3 regions of the Streptosporangium sp. NPDC051023 genome follow, and region 1 is predicted to be linked to each of the others. Evidence: riboswitches for the same ligand, from Rfam matches in the RefSeq annotation. Region 1 holds a riboswitch; each other region holds the start of a gene.
What was found. Region 1 has a riboswitch for cobalamin ahead of metE (5-methyltetrahydropteroyltriglutamate--homocysteine S-methyltransferase). Riboswitches for the same ligand answer to the same signal wherever they lie in the genome.

Region 1 (11,509 bases):
GCGATCCGGTCAACCCTGGCGCCGGCGATCCCGTAGGCGGCGAATTCGCTGCGGGCGGCGGTGAGGAGCGCGTCCCTCGTGGCTTCCTTCGACATGGCGCAAGTGTAGTGGACCAACCAGTTGGTTGTCTCTACCAACCGGTTGGTTGACTTCCAACTAGATAGTTGGTTACGGTCCTGCCATGAGCGACATCTCCCCCGCGCCGTCTCTCACGGCACCCCCTGCCTCTCTCCCACAGGCCCTTCCCCAGAGGCGCGCGCCGCTCTGGCGCACCCTCGCGGTCTTCACACTGACCGCCGTGCTGTCCAGCGGTCAGCTCTATGTGGTGATCCCGCTGCTGCACGGCATGGCGGCCGGATGGCAGACCCCGCAGAGCGGTCTCACCTGGCTCGTGACCGCGTTCGGCGTCGGATACGCCGCCGGGTTCCTGCTGTTCGGCCCGCTCTCCGACCGGTACGGGCGTAAGCGCCTGATCTGCCTCGGCCTGCCGATCGCGGCGGTGGCCACGGCCCTGGTCGCCGTGGCCCCGGGACCCGAGATCGCGATCGCGTTCCGGGTGCTGCAGGGGGTCACCGTGGCGATCTTCCCGCCCGCCGCGATGGCCTACATGGCGGAGCGGATCGAGCCGCGCCACCGGATGGTCGCGCTGGCCACCGTGACGAGCGGGTTCCTGGCCGCGGCCGTGCTGTTCCAGGTCGTGGCTCAGGCGCTGGGCCCGATTGTGGGCTGGCGCGGCATCTTCCTGATCTCCGCTGTGGCGTTCGCGGTGGCTGCCGTCGCCGCGGCCGCGGTGATGCTGCCCGACCCCTCGCGCGAGCTCTCCGGTTCGTTCCTGTCCGCCTACCGCGCGGTGCCCGCCCTGCTGGCGACTCCCGCGCTGCTGCTCCGCTACGCCGCGACGGTCACCATCCTGGCCACGTTCGTCGCGGTGTACACCGGACTGCAGCTCGGCGGTCCCGTGGGCGTCGCTGGTTCCCCCGACGCGCTGATGGCCCTGCGAATCAGCGGCCTGCCGTCCATGATCGTCGTTCCGCTGCTGACGCCGCTGCTCGGCAGGATCGCCGCCTCCCGGCGCGCGGCGTACCTGCTCGCGCTCGCGGCCCTCGCACTCGCCGCCGTCGCGGTGATCCGCCCTGGCCTGGTCGGCCTCGCCCTGCTCCTGGCCGTCTACGTGCTCGGCGTCGCCGCGGGCGCCCCCGCGCTGAACGAGAACATCGGCGTGATCGCCGGGCAGGCGCGCGGTACGGCGCTGGCCCTGTTCACCTTCTCCCTGTTCCTCGGCGGGAGCCTCGGCCCGCAACTCGCCACGGCCTTCATCACGGGCGGCTTCGGTGCGCTGATGTACGGCCTGGCCGGGATCCTGCTCCTCGGCGTACTGGCCCTGCTGGCCGCGACACACACCGGCCGGGTGACCGGTTCGTGAATCGCTCGCCATGGCCAAGGCGCCGCTTACCCCAGCAGCCAGCCGATCGCCGCAAGGGTGAGCATCGACAGCGCGGTGCCGGTGATCACGGTTCCGCGGGCGACCGAGTCGGCCTGGCCGTACTCGCGGGCGTAGACGTAGGCGTTCTGCGCGGTCGGCAAGGCCGCGCAGACGACCACCGCGAGCAGTTCGGCGCGGCTCAGCCGCGCCAGCAGCCCGAACAGGTAGGCCAGCAGCGGCTGGGCCAGCAGTTTCATGGCCGACAGCGCGAGCACCTCGGTCCGTTCGCCCGTCAGGTCGGGGCCGCGCACGGTCAGCGAGAGGCCGAGCGCGACCAGCGCGGCGGGTACGGCCGCGCCGCCGAGCAGGGCCAGCGGTTCGGCGATCAACGGTGGCGGGCGCCAGCCGAGCACGGAGCAGAGCACACCCGCGGCCAGGCCGAGGATCACCGGGTTGCGCAGCGGCAGGCTCGCCAGCCGGGCGGGCCTGAGCCCGCGCTCCGCGCTCCGGTCCAAGGCCACGAGCACGACCGGAGTGATCACCAGAAGCTGGAAGAGCAGGACCCCGGTCAGGAAGGTGGCGTCGCCGAGCACCTGCAGCGTGACCGGGATGCCGAGATTGGCGGAGTTCACGTAGCCCGCGGCCATCGCGCCGATCGTGGCCTCGCCGGGCTTCCTGCCGAGAACGTGGCGGCTCAGCGCGAAGCCCAGGGCCATGGTCACGACGGTGCTGGCGGCGAAGGCGCCCAGCGCGGGCCCGCTGAACGACAGCCGGGTCCTGCTGAGGATGGAGAACAGCGCGGCCGGCATCGCGAGATGGAAGACGAACCCACCGAGAACCCGGTCGGCCTCCGCGCCCAGCAGCCGGAACCGCCCGGCGACGAAGCCGAGCAACGTCAGCACCCAGATCGGGACGAAGGCCGCGATCAATGGGGGGCCATCGCAGACTCCTCGTGCCGGCAGGCTTCGAGCGTATCTGGCCGATCTTGACATCCGGGAGCCGGGGGTTCCGCCGGCACTCCTCCGGCCGCGCGCTGTGCCGTACTCGGCGGCCGGAGAACGGAACCTCACATCCGGCGTTTCCCGGACAGCCGCCATCCGGCGAAGGCGAGAGCGAGGAGCGCCGCCGCTCCGACCGCGTAGAGCCACGGGGAGATCGCCGCGGAGGGGGAGGAGACGGGGGTCGCGGCGGGAGAGGAGGTGGGGCGGGGACGGGTGGCCGTACCGAGCGCGGACAGGAGTCCGGCGGAGAGCGGCTCCCCGTTCTGGATCGCGTCCTGCGCGTGCAACGGCCCCTCACCGGCGCGGACCGCCAGGTTGCCGTCGCACAACGCCGTGTGCAGCGGGACGCCCGGGTCGGTGTCGAACAGGCCCGTCTTCTCATCCGAGGCGAGGACCAGGTAACGGGAACCGACGGTGAAGCCGTAGCCACAGGCCGCGCTGTCGGCGTTGGTGGCCACCTGGTACTCGGCGTCGGCCCTGCCCTTGTAGACCTGGTCGGCCCTGAAGGTGTAGATGATCGGCGGCCTGGGGCCGAGCGGATCGCCCTTGGCCGGGCGGGCGGAGACCACCGTCCCGGTGAAGACGGCGGCTGCCCTGCCGACCTGCTCCGCAGGTCCCAGCGGAGCGCAACTGCAGGCGCATGCCGTACCGGGGGTGATCACGACGGTCGCGGCCAGCAGCAGGAGAACGGTGAGAACTCGATGCCTCAACATGCTCTCACCACGTATCCCGCCGCGTGATGGTTCGACGCCGCCGGGGAGGAGGAGCCGCCTTCGGGACGGCACCGGCCATTTCGCGCCGTTTCGTACGGCTTCGCGTCGGTTCGTATGGCACCGCCACACGGAGTTCCTGTCGCCCGGGGCGCGGAATGCGCCTAGGCTGGACCCGCAGTCGGTTCGCCCTGCCCGCCAGGCAGGCGCGTCGTAAGAGGGAACCCGGTGCGGCAGCGCTCGCCTGTTTGGCTCGCGAGCTCGCCAATTCCGGGACTGCCCCGCAGCGGTGAGTGGGAACGACCGCCGTCATACGCACTGGATCCGGACACCGGATCGGGGAAGCGACGGCCAGTAGATGCCAAGGCGCGAAGAACGCCATGGCGTGCCCGCGAGTCCGAAGACCTGCCACTGCCCGCGCGCGACCACGTACGCGGTGACTTCGGTGACCTCGAGGGCGGGTCGCGGTGCGGGCGGGCACGACGTGCCCGCCGGTCAGCCGTTCCTTCGCGCCTCTCGGGAGCACCGGGGTCCTCCATGACTCGCGAAGGAGAGTTTCGTGGCTGAGACTTCCGCCACCCCCTCATCGATCGCCACCGTCCACGGCTATCCGCGCCAGGGACCGGACCGTGAGCTGAAGAAGGCGATCGAGGGCTACTGGGCCGGTCGCGTCACCGCCGAAGAGCTGCGCGACGTCGCGGCCAGGCTGCGCCGCGGCAACTGGCGGCAGCTGGCGGACGCGGGCGTGCGGGAGGTTCCCACCGGGGACTTCTCGCTGTATGACCATGTGCTGGACACCAGCGTCATGGTCGGGGCCATCCCCGGACGCCACCGGGCCGCCATCGAGGCCGACACCCTGGACGGCTACTTCGCCATGGCGCGTGGCACCCGGGACGTCGCCCCGCTGGAGATGACCAAGTGGTTCGACACCAACTACCACTACCTGGTGCCCGAGCTGGGACCGGATACCGTCTTCATCGCCGACCTCACCAAGCCCGTCGGCGAACTGCGTGAGGCCGTCGAGCTCGGTCACACCGCGCGTCCCGTGCTCGTCGGCCCGGTCACCTATCTGCTGCTGGCCAAGCCCGAGCCCGGCGCCGACCCCGGCTTCGACCCGCTCACCCTGCTGGACCGGCTGCTGCCCGTCTACGCGCAGGTGCTCGCCGCCCTGCGGGCCGGCGGAGCCGAGTGGGTGCAGCTGGACGAGCCCGCCCTGGTCCAGGACAGGCCCCGGACCGTGCTTGAGGCCGCCGCCCGCGCCTACCGCGAGCTCGGCACCCTCGCCGACCGGCCGAAGATCCTCGTCGCGAGTTACTTCGACCGCCTCGGCGAGGCCCTGCCGGTCCTGGCCGAGGCGCCGATCGAGGGCCTGGGGCTGGACTTCACCGGCCCGGCCGCGGCGAACCTGGACGACCTGGCCCGGGTGGGCGGGCTGCCGGGCAAGCGCCTGATCGCCGGGGTCGTGGACGGCCGCAACGTGTGGATCAACGACCTGGGCAGGTCGCTGTCCACCCTCGCCACCCTCCTCGGCTTGGCGGGCCGGGTGGATGTGGCGGCCTCCTGCTCGCTGCTGCACGTTCCGCTGGACACCGCGCTCGAGCACGGGATCGACCCGCAGGTCGGCCGCTGGCTCGCCTTCGCCAGGCAGAAGACGGCCGAGATCGCCACTCTCGCCCGGGGGCTGAGCGAGGGCACCGGCGCGGTTGCCGGGCAGCTGGCGGCCAACCGGGCCGACCTCGCCTCGCGCGCGGCCTCCGCGCTCACCCGCGATCCTGCCGTACGGTCCCGCTGCGCCGCGGTCACCCCGCAGGACACGCGCCGTCCCCAGCCCTACCCCGAGCGGGCCGCAGCGCAGCGCGCCGCTCTTGGCCTGCCGTCGCTGCCCACGACCACCATCGGCTCCTTCCCACAGACCGCCGAGCTACGGGCGGCCCGCGCGGATCTGCGGGCCGGGCGGATCGACCAGGCCGCCTACGACGAGCGGATCGCCTCAGAGATCCGCTCGGTCCTCGTCTTCCAGGAGGCGGCGGGCATCGACGTGCTGGTGCACGGCGAGCCGGAGCGCAACGACATGGTCCAGTACTTCGCCGAGCGGCTCAACGGGTACCTGGCCACCCAGCACGGCTGGGTGCAGTCCTACGGCACCCGCTATGTGCGGCCGCCGATCCTCGCCGGGGACGTCTCCAGGCCCGAGCCGATGACGCTGCGCTGGACGACGTACGCCCAGTCCCAGACCGGGCGTCCCGTCAAGGGCATGCTCACCGGGCCGGTGACCATGCTGGCCTGGTCCTTCGTCCGCGACGACCAGCCGCAGGCGGACACCGCCCGCCAGGTGGCTCTGGCGTTGCGCGACGAGGTCGCCGACCTGGAGGCGGCGGGCACCGTCGTCATCCAGGTCGACGAGCCCGCGCTGCGCGAGACCCTGCCGCTGCGCGCCGCCGACCGGGCCGCCTACCTGGCCTGGGCCACCGAGGCCTTCCGGCTGGCCACGAGCGGAGTACAGGCGCGGACCCAGATCCACACCCACATGTGCTACGCCGAGTTCGGTGAGATCCTGGCCGCCATCGACGACCTGGACGCCGACGTGATCAGCCTGGAGGCCGCCCGCTCGCACATGCAGGTCGCCCATGAGCTCGCGGAGGCGGGATATCCCAGGGAGGCCGGGCCTGGGGTCTACGACATCCACTCCCCGCGCGTCCCGGGTGTCGAGGAGATCGCGTCCCTGCTGCGCAAGGCGCTGGACGGGATCGCGGCCGAGCGGTTGTGGGTCAACCCCGACTGTGGCCTGAAGACCCGGGGGTGGCTCGAGGTGCGTGCGTCCCTGGACAACCTGGTCGCCGCGGCCCGCGAGGTTCGAGCCGAGGTGACCGGCGCGATCGGCTAGCGGACAGCTCCGGGCCCGCCGCTGTGTCCTCGCTGTGCCCTCACCGGGCTCCCGGCCGGTGGGGGAGCGCTCACGACGCGCGGGCGGACGCGGAGGGGAGCGTTCACGACGCGCGGGCGGACACGGAAAGCGGGACAGTAAGCGGGACAGTAAGCGGGACAGTGGTCTCCCCGGGCCCGGCACGTGCCGGGCCCGGGGACGGATCTCACGGAGAGGATGGTGAACGTCATGTGGCCCCTTCGGCATGACGCCCCCGCGCCGGGCGGCCCGAGGGGAGCCTGGCCGGCGTCACGGCCCGCACCCGCAGGGCTGGTCGCCGGCGTCATGGCCGAGGTGTCCACGATCGGTGCCTACTTTGCGGTCTCGACGGACCCCGAAGACCGGACCGGCCAGGCCTGGCGGCCGTTCGGCGTTCTGTTCACCGACCTGGGCGCGCTGACGGCCATGATCGCGAACTTCCGGGGACGCCTGAACACGACGGAGACCAGGGTCGCCGCCTCGATCCTGTTTCAGGGCCTGGCCGCGAGGTTGTGGTCACCGGCCGTCGGCGCGGCCGTCGTCTGCGACCTCTTCGTCGACCTGACTCCGGAGCGCGTCCACTGGCGCCCCGAGCCGACCGGGCCGCTTCCTCTGTGGACTCCCCATCTGCCGGGGTGGGAGATCGCCGAGCCGGGCCAGGTCGTGGAACCGCTGTACCACAACGTGGTGACCGGGCTGCTGGAGCCGCTGGCGCTGGCCGTACAGGAGACCACGAAGATCGCTCCCGCGTTGCTGTGGGGGAACGCGGCCTCGGCCCTGGCCGGGACGCTCGGCACGATCGCCGGGCAGCGGCCAGAGCTGGCGGCCAGGGCGGTCGCGCTGGGGCGCGGGCTGCTCTCCCTCGGGGTGCTCGAAGGCACCGGTGAGCTGGCCGGGCCGACGCGGGGACGGCTCTCCTTCGCCAGGCGCAGTTGCTGCCTCTACTACCGTGTGCCGGGCGGAGGTATGTGCGGCGACTGCGCCCTGGCACGTCCCCGGCCCGGCCGCGATCACCACTCGACGGGTAGAGAGTCAACCCCGTAGACGATCGAGATCTTCCTGAAGGCGACCTCTTCCGCCGGTACGGCGAGGCGTAGGGCGGGGAATCGGCGCAGCAGGGCGGGGAAGGCGATGCGCAGCTCCATCTGAGCCAGCGGCGCGCCGACGCATCGATGGACGCCGTGCCCGAAGGCGAGGTGGGAGAGGCCCTCCCGGCCAGGGACGACGCTGTCGATGTCCCGGCCGAGCGCCGGGTCACGGTTGGCCCCGGTCAGCGAGCACAGCACCATGTCTCCCTTGGAGATCGGCTGTCCCGCCAGGACCAGGTTCTCGCGGGCGAAACGGGGGAAGGCGACCTGCACGACCGTGAGGTAGCGCAGCAACTCCTCGACCAGAGCGTCGATGTGGTCGTCGGTTTCGCGGACCAGGAGGAACTGCTCCGGGTTCCGCAACAGCCACAGTGTGCCCAGGGCGAGCATGCTCGTGCTGGTGTCGTGGCCGCCCGTGAGCAGCCCGTCGGCCAGGCCGGCCAGCTCGCGGTCGCCGATCTCGTCCCCGTGCTCGCGCAGCAGCATGCCGAGCAGGCCGTCGCCGGGGGCCCGGCGTTGTCTGGCGACCAGGTCCGTCAGGTAGGCCAGCGAGTCGTTGACCGCCTGGAGCGAGGCCTCAGGGCCCGCGGACAGGTCGAACCGGTCGGTGCTCAGGCGTAGGAAGTCGGTCCGGTCGGCGTAGGGGACGCCCAGCAGCTCGCAAACCACCAGCGAGGGGATGGGCAGAGCGAAGGACCGCACCAGGTCGCACGGGGAGCCCTCCCGTTCCATCGCGTCGAGGTGTTCGGCCACGATGGCCCTGATGCGGGGTTCGAGCCTGCGCAGCCGCCGTACGGTGAACTCCGGGGTGAGCAGTCTGCGCAGCCGGGTGTGCTCCGGCGGGTCGCGAAAACCGAGGCCGCCGGGGTCCTCCTGGACGGACCCGGCCGCCGTCACGTTGCCGAAGTCGTTGCTGAACCTGCCGGTGTCGCCGAGGACGGAACGCACGTCCTCGTAGCGGGTGACCAGCCACGCGGTCGAGCCGCCGGGCATGGGCAGCGGGCAGACAGGCTGTTCGGCACGGACGCGGCCGAGCTCGGCCACCGGGTCCATGCCTTCGCGCGTGAACTGCATGAGGGGAAACTCTGCTTCTGACATCGGATCCTCGTCGTCGTGCGTGCGGGCGCCGTGGCGCAGGAGCGGGAACCGGCCTGCGAGGAGCCGGACGCGCGGGCCCGCCGGGGCAGGCCCGGCGGGCCCTGCGGTGTGAGCGGTCGTAGCGGGCCCGGTGGAGGCCGGGCCCGGTGTCAACGGGGCGAAAACCGGGTGCGGTTTCACCATAGAACGGGGAAAAGGCGACTGCCTTCAGCCGAGAAGGGTCTCCCCGATCCAGCCGTCAGGGGAGCAGCCCGGCGGGATGGCGAACACGGCCGAGCCGACGGGGGTCGTCCACTCGTTGAGCAGGTCGGCCTCCGCCAGCTTCCGCTGGACGGGGACGAACTGCCGGGCGATGTCGGCCTGGTAGGAGGCGAACAGCAGCCCGGAGTCCGGCTGTCCCTCGGGGGTGAGTCCCTCGTCGTAGTTGTAGACGCGGCGCAGGATCCGCATGCCGGGGTCCCGCACATGGGCTCTGCGGATGTGGGCGTACTCGGAGATGACCGGGAAGCCGAGCGCGTTGAGCCTGTCGAAGTCGGGCTCGTCGTGCTCGGCCTGCCCGGTCAGCGGGGCGCCGGTGTCCAGGCGGCGGCCGATGACGAACTCCTTGGCCACCCGGTCGGCGGCGTCCCACTTGTCCAGCCGCGCACGGATGCGCCGCAGCACCAGCGTGGTACCGCCGCGCAGCCACCCGGGGCCTTCGCCGACCCACACGGCCCGGTCGAAGTCGGGGGTGCCCGGCGCGGGGTTGACGGTGCCGTCGAGCTGACCCATGAGGTTGCGCTGGGTCGTGCCGGGGACCTGGGTCTGCGGGCTCCTGCGGAACCCCCGCTGGGTCCAGCGCACGCGGGCGAAGGCGCGGGCGTCCTTGACCGTCATGCGCAGGGCGTGGGCGACGGTGACGGCGTCGTCCGCGCAGATCTGCAGGAGCAGGTCGGCGCCGGTCCACCGCCGCTCCAGCTTGTCGATGACGAAGCCGGGCAGGGGCGCTATCGACGCGGGTCGCAGGTCCTCGACCCCGGCGGCGGTGAACAGGCCGGGACCGAAACCGAAGGTGACGGTCAGCCGGGCGGGGAGCACGGCGAGTTCGGGCTCGGTGTCGGCCAGCGCGGGCCTGCCCTCGGTGAGGCGGCGGGCGTCGTCGGTGAGCAGGCGCATCATCCGGACGATCGCCTCGCGTCCCGTGCCGGGCAGCAGGTCGAGGCCGACGAACACGGCGCTTGACTGCGGGGGCGTGGCGATCCCGGCCTGGTGGACGCCGTGGAAGGGCTCGCGGGCGGAGCCACCGGGAACCGGGGCCGCCGCGGCCAGAGGGGAGGGCGCGGCGGGGGCCTGAGCCGAGGTCTCCGCGGCGCCCCGGGGAGAGGCGTACGTGGCCAGCGCGCCGACCGCGCTCGCCGCGCCTCCCGCGAGCAGGCCCCTGCGGGTCAGCCGGGGCTGGCGCATCAGCCCTTGCCTCCGTCCGAGCCGTTGTCCCCGCCCATGTCCCCGCCCATGTCCCCGCTCGTGTTCCCGCCGTCCATGCCGGGCTGGTAGTCCTCCTTGCCGCCCGCGAAGTCCTTGCCGACCGCGGTGAACTCCAGGGTCCCGCCGTCCTTGAGGGTGAGGGTGAAGGGGATCTGCGCGCCCGGCTTCACCTCCTCCGCGACCCCCACGAGCATGATGTGGTCGCCGCCTGGCTGGAGCTGGTGCGTGCCGTGGGCCGGGATGACGAACCCGCCCGCCTTCGGACGCATGATCATCTTCCCCTTCGAGTCGACCACCTCGTGCAGCTCGATCCTCGGAGACAGCGGCGAGCTTCCCGAGACGACGGTCACCTCGGCGCCGGTGTTGTTGACCAGGGTGCCGAAGGCGGCGCTCATCCCCTTCTTCGCGGTCTTCACCCACGGGTCGGTGATCGTCAGCGCGGGACCGGTGGCCGAGGGGGCGGCGGAGGGAACGGTCGAGGGGGAGGCGGCGCCGGTGGCCGCCGCGGGACTGGCGACGGCGGCCGGTGCGGTCGCGCCCTGCGAGCCGCACCCGCTGAGCGCCATCACGGCCGCGGTCAGGATCGCGGCGGGGACGATGGGACGAGAGAACACGTTGATGCCTTTCCTCCGGCGGAGCCGGCAGGCCGCGGCGCAATGCCGCCTTGATGTGGCCATGCCGGACGGGCAGCCGGGATTGTCACGCTGGTTCGGTTCGCCGAGCGGCCGGGTGGCGGCGTCGGCGCGGGCCCGTGCACGCGGGCCAGGGGAGAACCTGGGCACGTGGGCCGGGGAGAAAAAGAGGAAACGCCTCCAAGACTTCGGGCGGGTCAGCGCCTCGTCATGCGAGGGCCGGCGCGACGCGCCCGGACGGTCAGCAGGAGGTGGCGGTGACGATCACGGGAGGGCCGCGCCTGCTCACGGCATGGCGAAGTACGGCCGAGCGCAGCGCCCTCGGCTCGATCGCGCGCGGGGTGAGGAACGAGGTGTAGGCCGGTGGTGCCACGTACACGACGAGCACGTGGCGCAGCCGTACGCCGAGCCGTCGCAGCAGCGTCCACAGCACGGCCTCGCCGCGCGCCAGCCACATCGAGGTCAGCCCGATGGCCCAGCCGTGCATGACCAGCATGCCCAGGCCGGGCACCAGTCCGGAGTGGACGTGCCCGAGGGCCGCAGAAGAGGACGCGGCGGGGGATGCGGCGTGCGCGAGGGAGAAAACCACGTGCAGCACGGCCTGCAGCCCGGCCATGAGCGGCAGGATCACCGCAAGCGTGCGCTCGCGCCCGGAAACGCAGAGGGCCGCGACGAACGCCAGCGCGAGGGCGAGGACCGCGCTTCGCGCGGAGACCGTCCCTCCGGTGAAGACATGCGCCGTCACGCTCAGTCCCAGGCAGACCGCGGCGAAGGCGGTGGCGCGGATGAGACGGAACGGCAGGGTCGCGGGCATGATGCGGCAATCATCGCACGCCGCCCCGGCGCCCGGTGATCGAGGAGGGGGCGGCGGGTGACCGCCGCCCCCAGGACCGTGCCGGAGGGTCACTCCTCGGCGGCGGGGGGATCGTCACGCCGTGGGGTCCTGGACCAGACGATCACCCCGATCACCGCCAGCGCGGCGAGGCCGCCCCAGATCCACCACGGGACGCCCGGTGAGGCGCCCCTGCCGTCCGCCACGGAGGTCGCCGACGGCGACGTCGTGGGCGGGGGCGGGGGCGGCGAGGAGACCTGAGCCGTGGGCGCCGTGGGTGCCGAGGCCGCGGAACCCGAAACGGTGAAGGGGATCTCGCCCTCGATGGGGTGGCCGTCGGAGGAGACCACCCGCCAGGC
Region 2 (3,273 bases), on a different contig from region 1:
ACGACTGCCTGGTCGTGCCCAGGAACGAGATCGAGCTCGACCCGATCCTGCTGTCGATCCCGCTGCAGATCTTCGCCTACCACGCCGCCGTCGCGCTTGAGCGTGACGTGGACAAGCCCCGCAACCTCGCCAAGAGCGTCACCGTGGAGTGAACGCGGTGCGTCCCTGCCGCATGACGCCCTGAATATATTGCAGAAAGTGACATATCTGTAACGTGGGGTATTGAGGGGTCTGGGGGTGTTTCCTGGATCGGCCAGTGATCGCCGGTCAGGTAGCAGCCCAATGCGGTGGTGGGACCGGTTGTGGCTTGGGCGCGCCGGTGTCTGGACTGAGGAGAGAGGGAGCGCGGCGACCGAACGACGAGGGAAGACACCGGCCAGAAAGCGCCCAAGCCCGCGACGCCGTCAGGCGTCGCAAAGAGGCAGGGGACGCTTATGCGCCGTAGGCGGTTCTTCGCGCTCGCTCTGGGGGTCATGGTCGCCGGCGGCTGTGGCGGGGCGAACGGTTCCGGCGCCGCGCCCGCCGGTCGGCTGACCATCGTCGCGCCCGCCGCCCGCGGGCGGGGATGGGACCAGGCCGCCCGCGCGCTGGCCACGATCCTGACCGAGGACGGACTGGTGGGGGCGGCCGAGGTGAGCAACCGCCCCGGCGGCGTCGACACGGCCACGCTGACCGCGTTCGGCGCCGCCGGAGGCCCGTTCACCCGCGGGGGCACGGTGCTCCTGACCGGCGTGCCGATGCTGGCGGGCGCCGAGACCGCGGACGTCGCCTCCGTGCTGGCGGCAACCACCCCGCTGGCCAGGCTGGCCGGTGATTGGGCGGTCCTGGTGGTCGCCCCCAACTCCCTGTTGCGGACCTTTGAGGACTTCGCCGCGGTGCTCCGCCGCAATCCGGCGGAGCTAACGGTCGGCGGCGGGGTGGACGGCGGCTCCGACCACGTGCTCTACGGCATGATCGGCAAATGCCTCGGGGTGGATGTCAGGCTGCTGGACTACGCGGGCTACCCCACCGACGCCGAGGCCGTCGAAGCGCTCGGCGAGGGCCGCGTGGCCGCGCTCCTCGGGTCGGCCGGCTCCCTCCTGCCGGAGATCGCCGTGGGCCGCCTGCTGCCGCTCGCGGTCTCCTCCGGTGAGCGGATCGACGGCATCGACGCGCCGACGCTGATGGAGCGAGAGGTCCGCGTCAAGTACGCCGACTGGTGCGGCGTGTTCGGTCCCCGCGGCATGAGCCCTCAGGACCGGGACGAGGTCGCCGCCCTGTGTGGCCGGATCGACGCCTCGCCCCGATGGCAGGCCGTGTGCGCCGCCAACGGCTGGAACCGGGCCTGCCTGAGCGGGGACGACTTTCGTCAGTGGCTCGTCACCGAGACCCGCCGCGCCCGGGGAGTGCTCGGCGAACTGGGACTACTGAGCTCCTTCGACACAAGTTGTTGGGGTGGTTGCGTCAGACGGCACTAGATGTAGGATCCTCCTCGTTGCTGGTTCGCCCCGAGAGGGCGAGGCAAGAGGGAACCCGGTGTGAGTCCGGGACTGCCCCGCAGCGGTGAACGGGAACGAAAACCGTCATGAGCACTGGGTGAGCCATGCCTGGGAAGCGGCGGTCGGTAGGCGTGTGATGGACGCCCGTGAGTCCGAAGACCTGCCGGTGACGTGTGGGAGAGGGGCCGAGCCCGGCTCCGGGGACGCGTCGAGCGACCTCGGGCGTGCGAGGCGAGGCGCGCTCGACCACGGAGACTGTCCAGGGCCTCGAGGGAGGGTCCGCGGAGCGAGGCGGTCCGGCGTGCCCGGAAACCGTCCGCGGACGCGCGCCCTCCGGCGGGAGCCGTACGGGGATTTATGAGCGCGAGGGGTGGACGTGACACAGACCTTGGTCGACGCCGCTGAGGAGACCGGGCACGAGCGGGCGGACCGCAGGCTGGCCATCGAGGAGGCGGCCGCCCGGGTGATCACCGATCCGGAGAACTCCAGGGTCGCCGCCCGGCTGCTGGCCGAGCTGATCGCCGACGAGGCGGCGGAGCACGGGGTCGGGACCTTCTCCGAGTCGATCGCCGCGACCCACGGGGCCGGGCTCCTCCAGGACCGGCTGGCCGACTTCGTCGCCGCCAACGCCGCCGCGCTCGACGCACTGGTCGCGCCGGACGCCGACGACCGGTTCGAGTACTTCGGGCTGCGCACCGTCTACGACCGTTACCTGCTGCGCCACCCGCGGACCCGTAAGGTCCTGGAGCGCCCGCAGCACTTCTTCCTGCGCGTGGCCTGTGGCCTGTCGGAGACGGTCGAGGAGGCCGCCGAGCTGTACGCGCTCATGACCACCCTGTCCTATCTGCCCAGCTCGCCCACCCTGTTCAACTCGGGGTCGCGCAGGCCCCAGCTGTCGTCCTGCTTCCTGCTCGACTCGCCCAGGGACGAGCTCGAGGCCATCTACGAGCGCTACGGCCAGGTGGCCCGCCTTTCCAAGTACGCGGGGGGCATCGGCATCGCGTGGACCCGGGTCCGATCGAGGGGCTCGCTGATCCGCGGCACGAACGGCCACTCCAACGGCATCGTGCCGTGGCTGCGCACGCTGGACTCCAGCGTCGCCGCGGTCAACCAGGGAGGTCGCCGCAAGGGCGCCGCCTGCGTCTACCTGGAGCCCTGGCACGCCGACATCGAGGAGTTCCTCGAGCTTCGTGACAACACCGGCGAGGAGGCTCGCCGTACGCACAACCTGAACCTGGCCAACTGGATCCCCGACGAGTTCATGCGCCGCGTCGAGGCCGACGAGACGTGGTCGCTGTTCGACCCCAAGGAGGTCCCGCACCTCACCGACCTGTACGGCGCCGCGTTCGACGAGGCCTACCGGGCGGCGGAGGCCGAGGGCCGGTTCGTCAAGCGGATCCAGGCCCGCGCCCTGTACGGCCGCATGATGCGCACGCTCGCCCAGACCGGAAACGGCTGGATGACCTTCAAGGACGCCGCGAACCGGACCTCCAACCAGACGGCCCGCCCGGAGAACGTCATCCACCTGTCGAACCTCTGCACCGAGATCCTGGAGGTCACCAGCGACGCGGAGACCGCCGTCTGCAACCTCGGCTCGATCAACCTGGCCGCCCACCTCGGCTCGGGGGAGGACGGCCAAGAGGTCGACTGGGCACGGTTGCGCCGGACCGTCCGCACCGCGGTGCGCTTCCTGGACAGAACCATCGACCTGGGCTTCTACCCGACCCCCGAGGCCCGCGCGGCCAACGAGCGATGGCGGCCCATCGGGCTGGGCGTAATGGGCATGGCGGACGTT
Region 3 (3,273 bases), on a different contig from region 1:
CGCGATGGGGTTCTCGCCGAACCCGCGGGGCGGCTGCACCATGACCACCACATTGCCCGCGCGCAGCGCGGCCAGCACGATCTCGCCGTCCGGGTCCTGGGAGGTGTCGACGAACAGCTCGCCGGGCGCGGGCCCCCAGTGCTCCTCCATGCCGGAGCGCAGGTCCTCGGGGAGCGTGGCGTACCACTCGGCGTACCGGCCCGCCGCGATGCGCACCGGATTGCCCGCGAGCTGCTCCTCGGTGAGCCATTCGGGGTCCTGGCCGCCCGCGGCGATCAGCGCGTGGATCAGCGCGTCGCCGTCCTGCTCGGTCACGCCGGGCAGCTCGCCCTCCGCGCCGATGTCGTAGCCCCGCTCGCGCATCGCGGCCAGCAGCCGCACCAGGCTCGCCGGGGTGTCGAGGCCGACGGCGTTGCCGATCCTGGAGTGCTTGGTGGGGTAGGCGGACAGCATCAGCACGATCCGCCGCTCCGCGGGCGGGACGTGCCTGAGCACGGCGTGCCGTACGGCGATGCCCGCCACCCGCGCGGCGCGCTCCGGGTCGGCGGCGTAAACGGTCAGCCCGTCCCCGTCGATCTCCTTGAAGGAGAAGGGCACCGTGATGATCCGCCCGTCGAACTCGGGGATCGCGACCTGGGTCGCCGCGTCGAGCGGGGAGAGGCCGTCGTCGTTCTCCTCCCAGGAGGCCCTGCTGCCGGTCAGGCACAGGCCCTGCAGGATCGGGACGTCCAGCTCGGCGAGCGCGCCGACATCCCAGGCCTCGTCGTCGCCGCCCGCCGAGGCGGTCGCGGGGCGGGTGCCGCCTGCGGCGAGCACGGTCACCACCAGGGCGTCGACCGTGCGCAGGAGCTCCAGCAGGCCGGGCTCGGCGCTGCGCAGGGAGGCGCAGTAGACGGGCAGCGCGCGGGCGCCCGCGTCCTCGATCGCCGAGCAGAGGGTCTCGACGAAGGCGGTGTTGCCCGCGACGTGGTGGGCGCGGTAGTAGAGCACCCCGACGACGGGGCCCTCCTGGCTGCGTGCCGGGCGCTCGAGCACGCCCCAGGCGGGGGTCGGGGCGGGGGCGGCGAAACCGTGCCCGGTCAGCAGCAGGGTGTCCGAGAGGAAGTGGCCGAGCTCGACGAGGTTGGCCGGTCCGCCGTGGGCGAGGTAGGCGTGCGCCTCGGCGCACACCCCGCCCGGCACGGTCGACAGCTCCATCAGCTCGGCGTCCGGCGCCTGCTCGCCGCCGAGCACGACGACGGGCACCGGTCCGGCGAGCAGGGCGTCCAGGCCCTCCTCCCAGGCGCGGCGCCCGCCGAGCAGCCGGACCACAATCAGGTCCGCGCCCTCAACCAGGGGCGGCAGGTCCGCCGCCGTGAGCCTGGCGGGGTTGCCGAGGCGGTAGTCGGCGCCGCTCGCGCGGGCGCTGAGCAGGTCGGTGTCCGAGGTGGAGAGCAGGAGGATCATGCGTCACGCTCCACGGCGGACAGGAGGGCACGGCCCCCGGGGACAGCGGGCACGGAAGGCTGGCGGGGGAACGGCGAACAGCGCACGGAGGCTTCCTCCCTCGGGGTCCTCGCCCCGGGTCGTCGTCGGCTACGACGGCTGGAGTCTCCTGGCTCCCGGATCGGTGCTCCCCCCAGCCTTCCCGCCCGTCGCCGGGCAGTGGCCTGGATGGGGTTCGCTCCCCGGTTACAGTGGCGGGACCGCGCCGGATTCACACCGGCTTCCTCCCTTTGCCGTCGCCAACGATGAGACTACGGCAGCGAGGTTCCATGCAAGAAACTGGCGTTACCATCCTCAGCGTGGTCATTGGCGACTTTTCCGGACGATCGCGGCCTGACGCGTGTCCGGGGGCACTGCAGGTGCACGCCGCCGCCGACGGCGGCCTGGCACGGGTCAGGGTCCCCGGAGGGCGGCTGACGGCCTCCCAGCTCCGCGAGCTCGCCGACGCCGCCTCGGCCTGCGGGAGCGGCGTCATCGAGCTGACCTCCCGCGCGAACGCGCAGGTACGCGGGCTCGGCGGGGAGGGCGGCTTCGCGGCCCGCATGGCGGGCGCCGGGCTGCTGCCCTCGGCCACCCACGAGCGGATCCGCAACATCCTCGCCTCGCCGCTGACCGGCTGCGACACCCGGAGCCTGCTCGACGTGAGCCCGCTGGTCTCCGAGCTCGACCTGCGGCTGTGCGGCACGCCCGCCCTCGCCGGGCTGCCGGGGCGTTTCCTGTTCGCCCTCGACGACGGGCGGGGCGACGTGGCCTGGCTGGACCCCGACGCCGGGATCCTGCCGGTCGGCCCCGGGCAGGCCGCGCTGATCCTCGCGGGCGCCGACAGCGGCCTGCGCGTGCCGGTCGGCTCCGCGGTGGCCGCTCTGCTCGCCGCCGCCGAGGCGTTCCTGGCGGAACCGGAGGTCGCGCAGGCTCGTGCCTGGCGGATCCGCGAGCTGCCCGGCTGCGCGGAACGGGTCGCGGAACGGGTCGGCTCCGCCCTGGAACTCGGGCGGGCGGCCCCGGTGCCGACGCCGTCCACGGAGACACCCGCAGAAACATCCGCAGAGGCACCCGCGGAGGCGCTCGCGGGGCGGGAACCGGTGGGGATCATCGAGCAGCCGGGAGGCCGGGTCACGCTTGGGGTCACGGTGCCGCTGGGGCGGCTGACCTCGGCCCAGGCGGAGCTGCTCGCGGACCTGGCCTCCTCCGGAGAGGTACGGCTGACGCCGTGGCGCGGCGTGGTCCTGCCCGGCCTGACCCGCGCGGAGGCCGCCAGGGCCGCCGCCCTGCTCACGGACGCGGAGCTGGTCGTGGACCCCGCCTCGCCGTGGACAAGCGTGACAGCCTGCACGGGACGTCCCGGCTGCGCCAAGTCTCTGGCCGACGTGCGGGCCGACGCGACCCTGGCAATAACCTCCTTCCCACGCACCGGTACGCTCCCCGTGCACTGGGCGGGCTGCGAGCGGCGCTGCGGTCGCCCGAAGGGGCGGGTCGCGGACGTGGTCGCCACCGCCACCGGCTACCGGGTCGACCTGGACGGCAGGAGCCTGGACTGCGTAGGCATCGAAGAGACCACGGCCGCGGTGACGGCCCTGAGAGGGGAAACGTGATCGACTACGTCCGTGACGGCGCGGAGATCTACCGGCGTTCCTTCGCCACCATCCGCGCGGAGAGCGACCTGGAGGGCCTGCCGCCCGACGTCGCCCAGGTGGCGGTCCGCATGATCCACGCCTGCGGGATGGTCGACCTGGTCGGCGACCTGGGCTGGTCGCCCGGCGTGGTCGCCTCGGCCCGCGCCGCCCTGCG

Region 2: another riboswitch for cobalamin. It lies ahead of AB0395_RS14145 (ribonucleoside-diphosphate reductase subunit alpha); the one in region 1 lies ahead of metE (5-methyltetrahydropteroyltriglutamate--homocysteine S-methyltransferase).
Region 3: another riboswitch for cobalamin. It lies ahead of cobN (cobaltochelatase subunit CobN); the one in region 1 lies ahead of metE (5-methyltetrahydropteroyltriglutamate--homocysteine S-methyltransferase).

Annotation. Positions count from the first base shown of each region.
Region 1 is NZ_JBFBCE010000086.1:20,013-31,521, reverse strand. It holds gene AB0395_RS38340 (TetR family transcriptional regulator) at 1-95, opposite strand, end outside; gene AB0395_RS38335 (MFS transporter) at 182-1,423, shown strand; gene AB0395_RS38330 (AEC family transporter) at 1,450-2,352, opposite strand; gene AB0395_RS38325 (hypothetical protein) at 2,490-3,137, opposite strand; cobalamin riboswitch at 3,349-3,541, shown strand; gene metE (5-methyltetrahydropteroyltriglutamate--homocysteine S-methyltransferase) at 3,694-6,018, shown strand; gene AB0395_RS38315 ((2Fe-2S)-binding protein) at 6,247-7,080, shown strand; gene AB0395_RS38310 (cytochrome P450) at 7,047-8,198, opposite strand; gene AB0395_RS38305 (Dyp-type peroxidase) at 8,430-9,665, opposite strand; gene AB0395_RS38300 (copper chaperone PCu(A)C) at 9,665-10,300, opposite strand; gene AB0395_RS38295 (MFS transporter) at 10,560-11,132, opposite strand; gene AB0395_RS38290 (copper resistance CopC family protein) at 11,222-11,509, opposite strand, start outside.
Region 2 is NZ_JBFBCE010000017.1:124,612-127,884, forward strand. It holds gene glmS (glutamine--fructose-6-phosphate transaminase (isomerizing)) at 1-152, shown strand, start outside; gene AB0395_RS14140 (tripartite tricarboxylate transporter substrate-binding protein) at 435-1,457, shown strand; cobalamin riboswitch at 1,462-1,661, shown strand; gene AB0395_RS14145 (ribonucleoside-diphosphate reductase subunit alpha) at 1,855-3,273, shown strand, end outside.
Region 3 is NZ_JBFBCE010000046.1:14,802-18,074, forward strand. It holds gene cobN (cobaltochelatase subunit CobN) at 1-1,446, opposite strand, end outside; cobalamin riboswitch at 1,569-1,761, opposite strand; gene cobG (precorrin-3B synthase) at 1,785-3,077, shown strand; gene AB0395_RS27550 (precorrin-8X methylmutase) at 3,074-3,273, shown strand, end outside.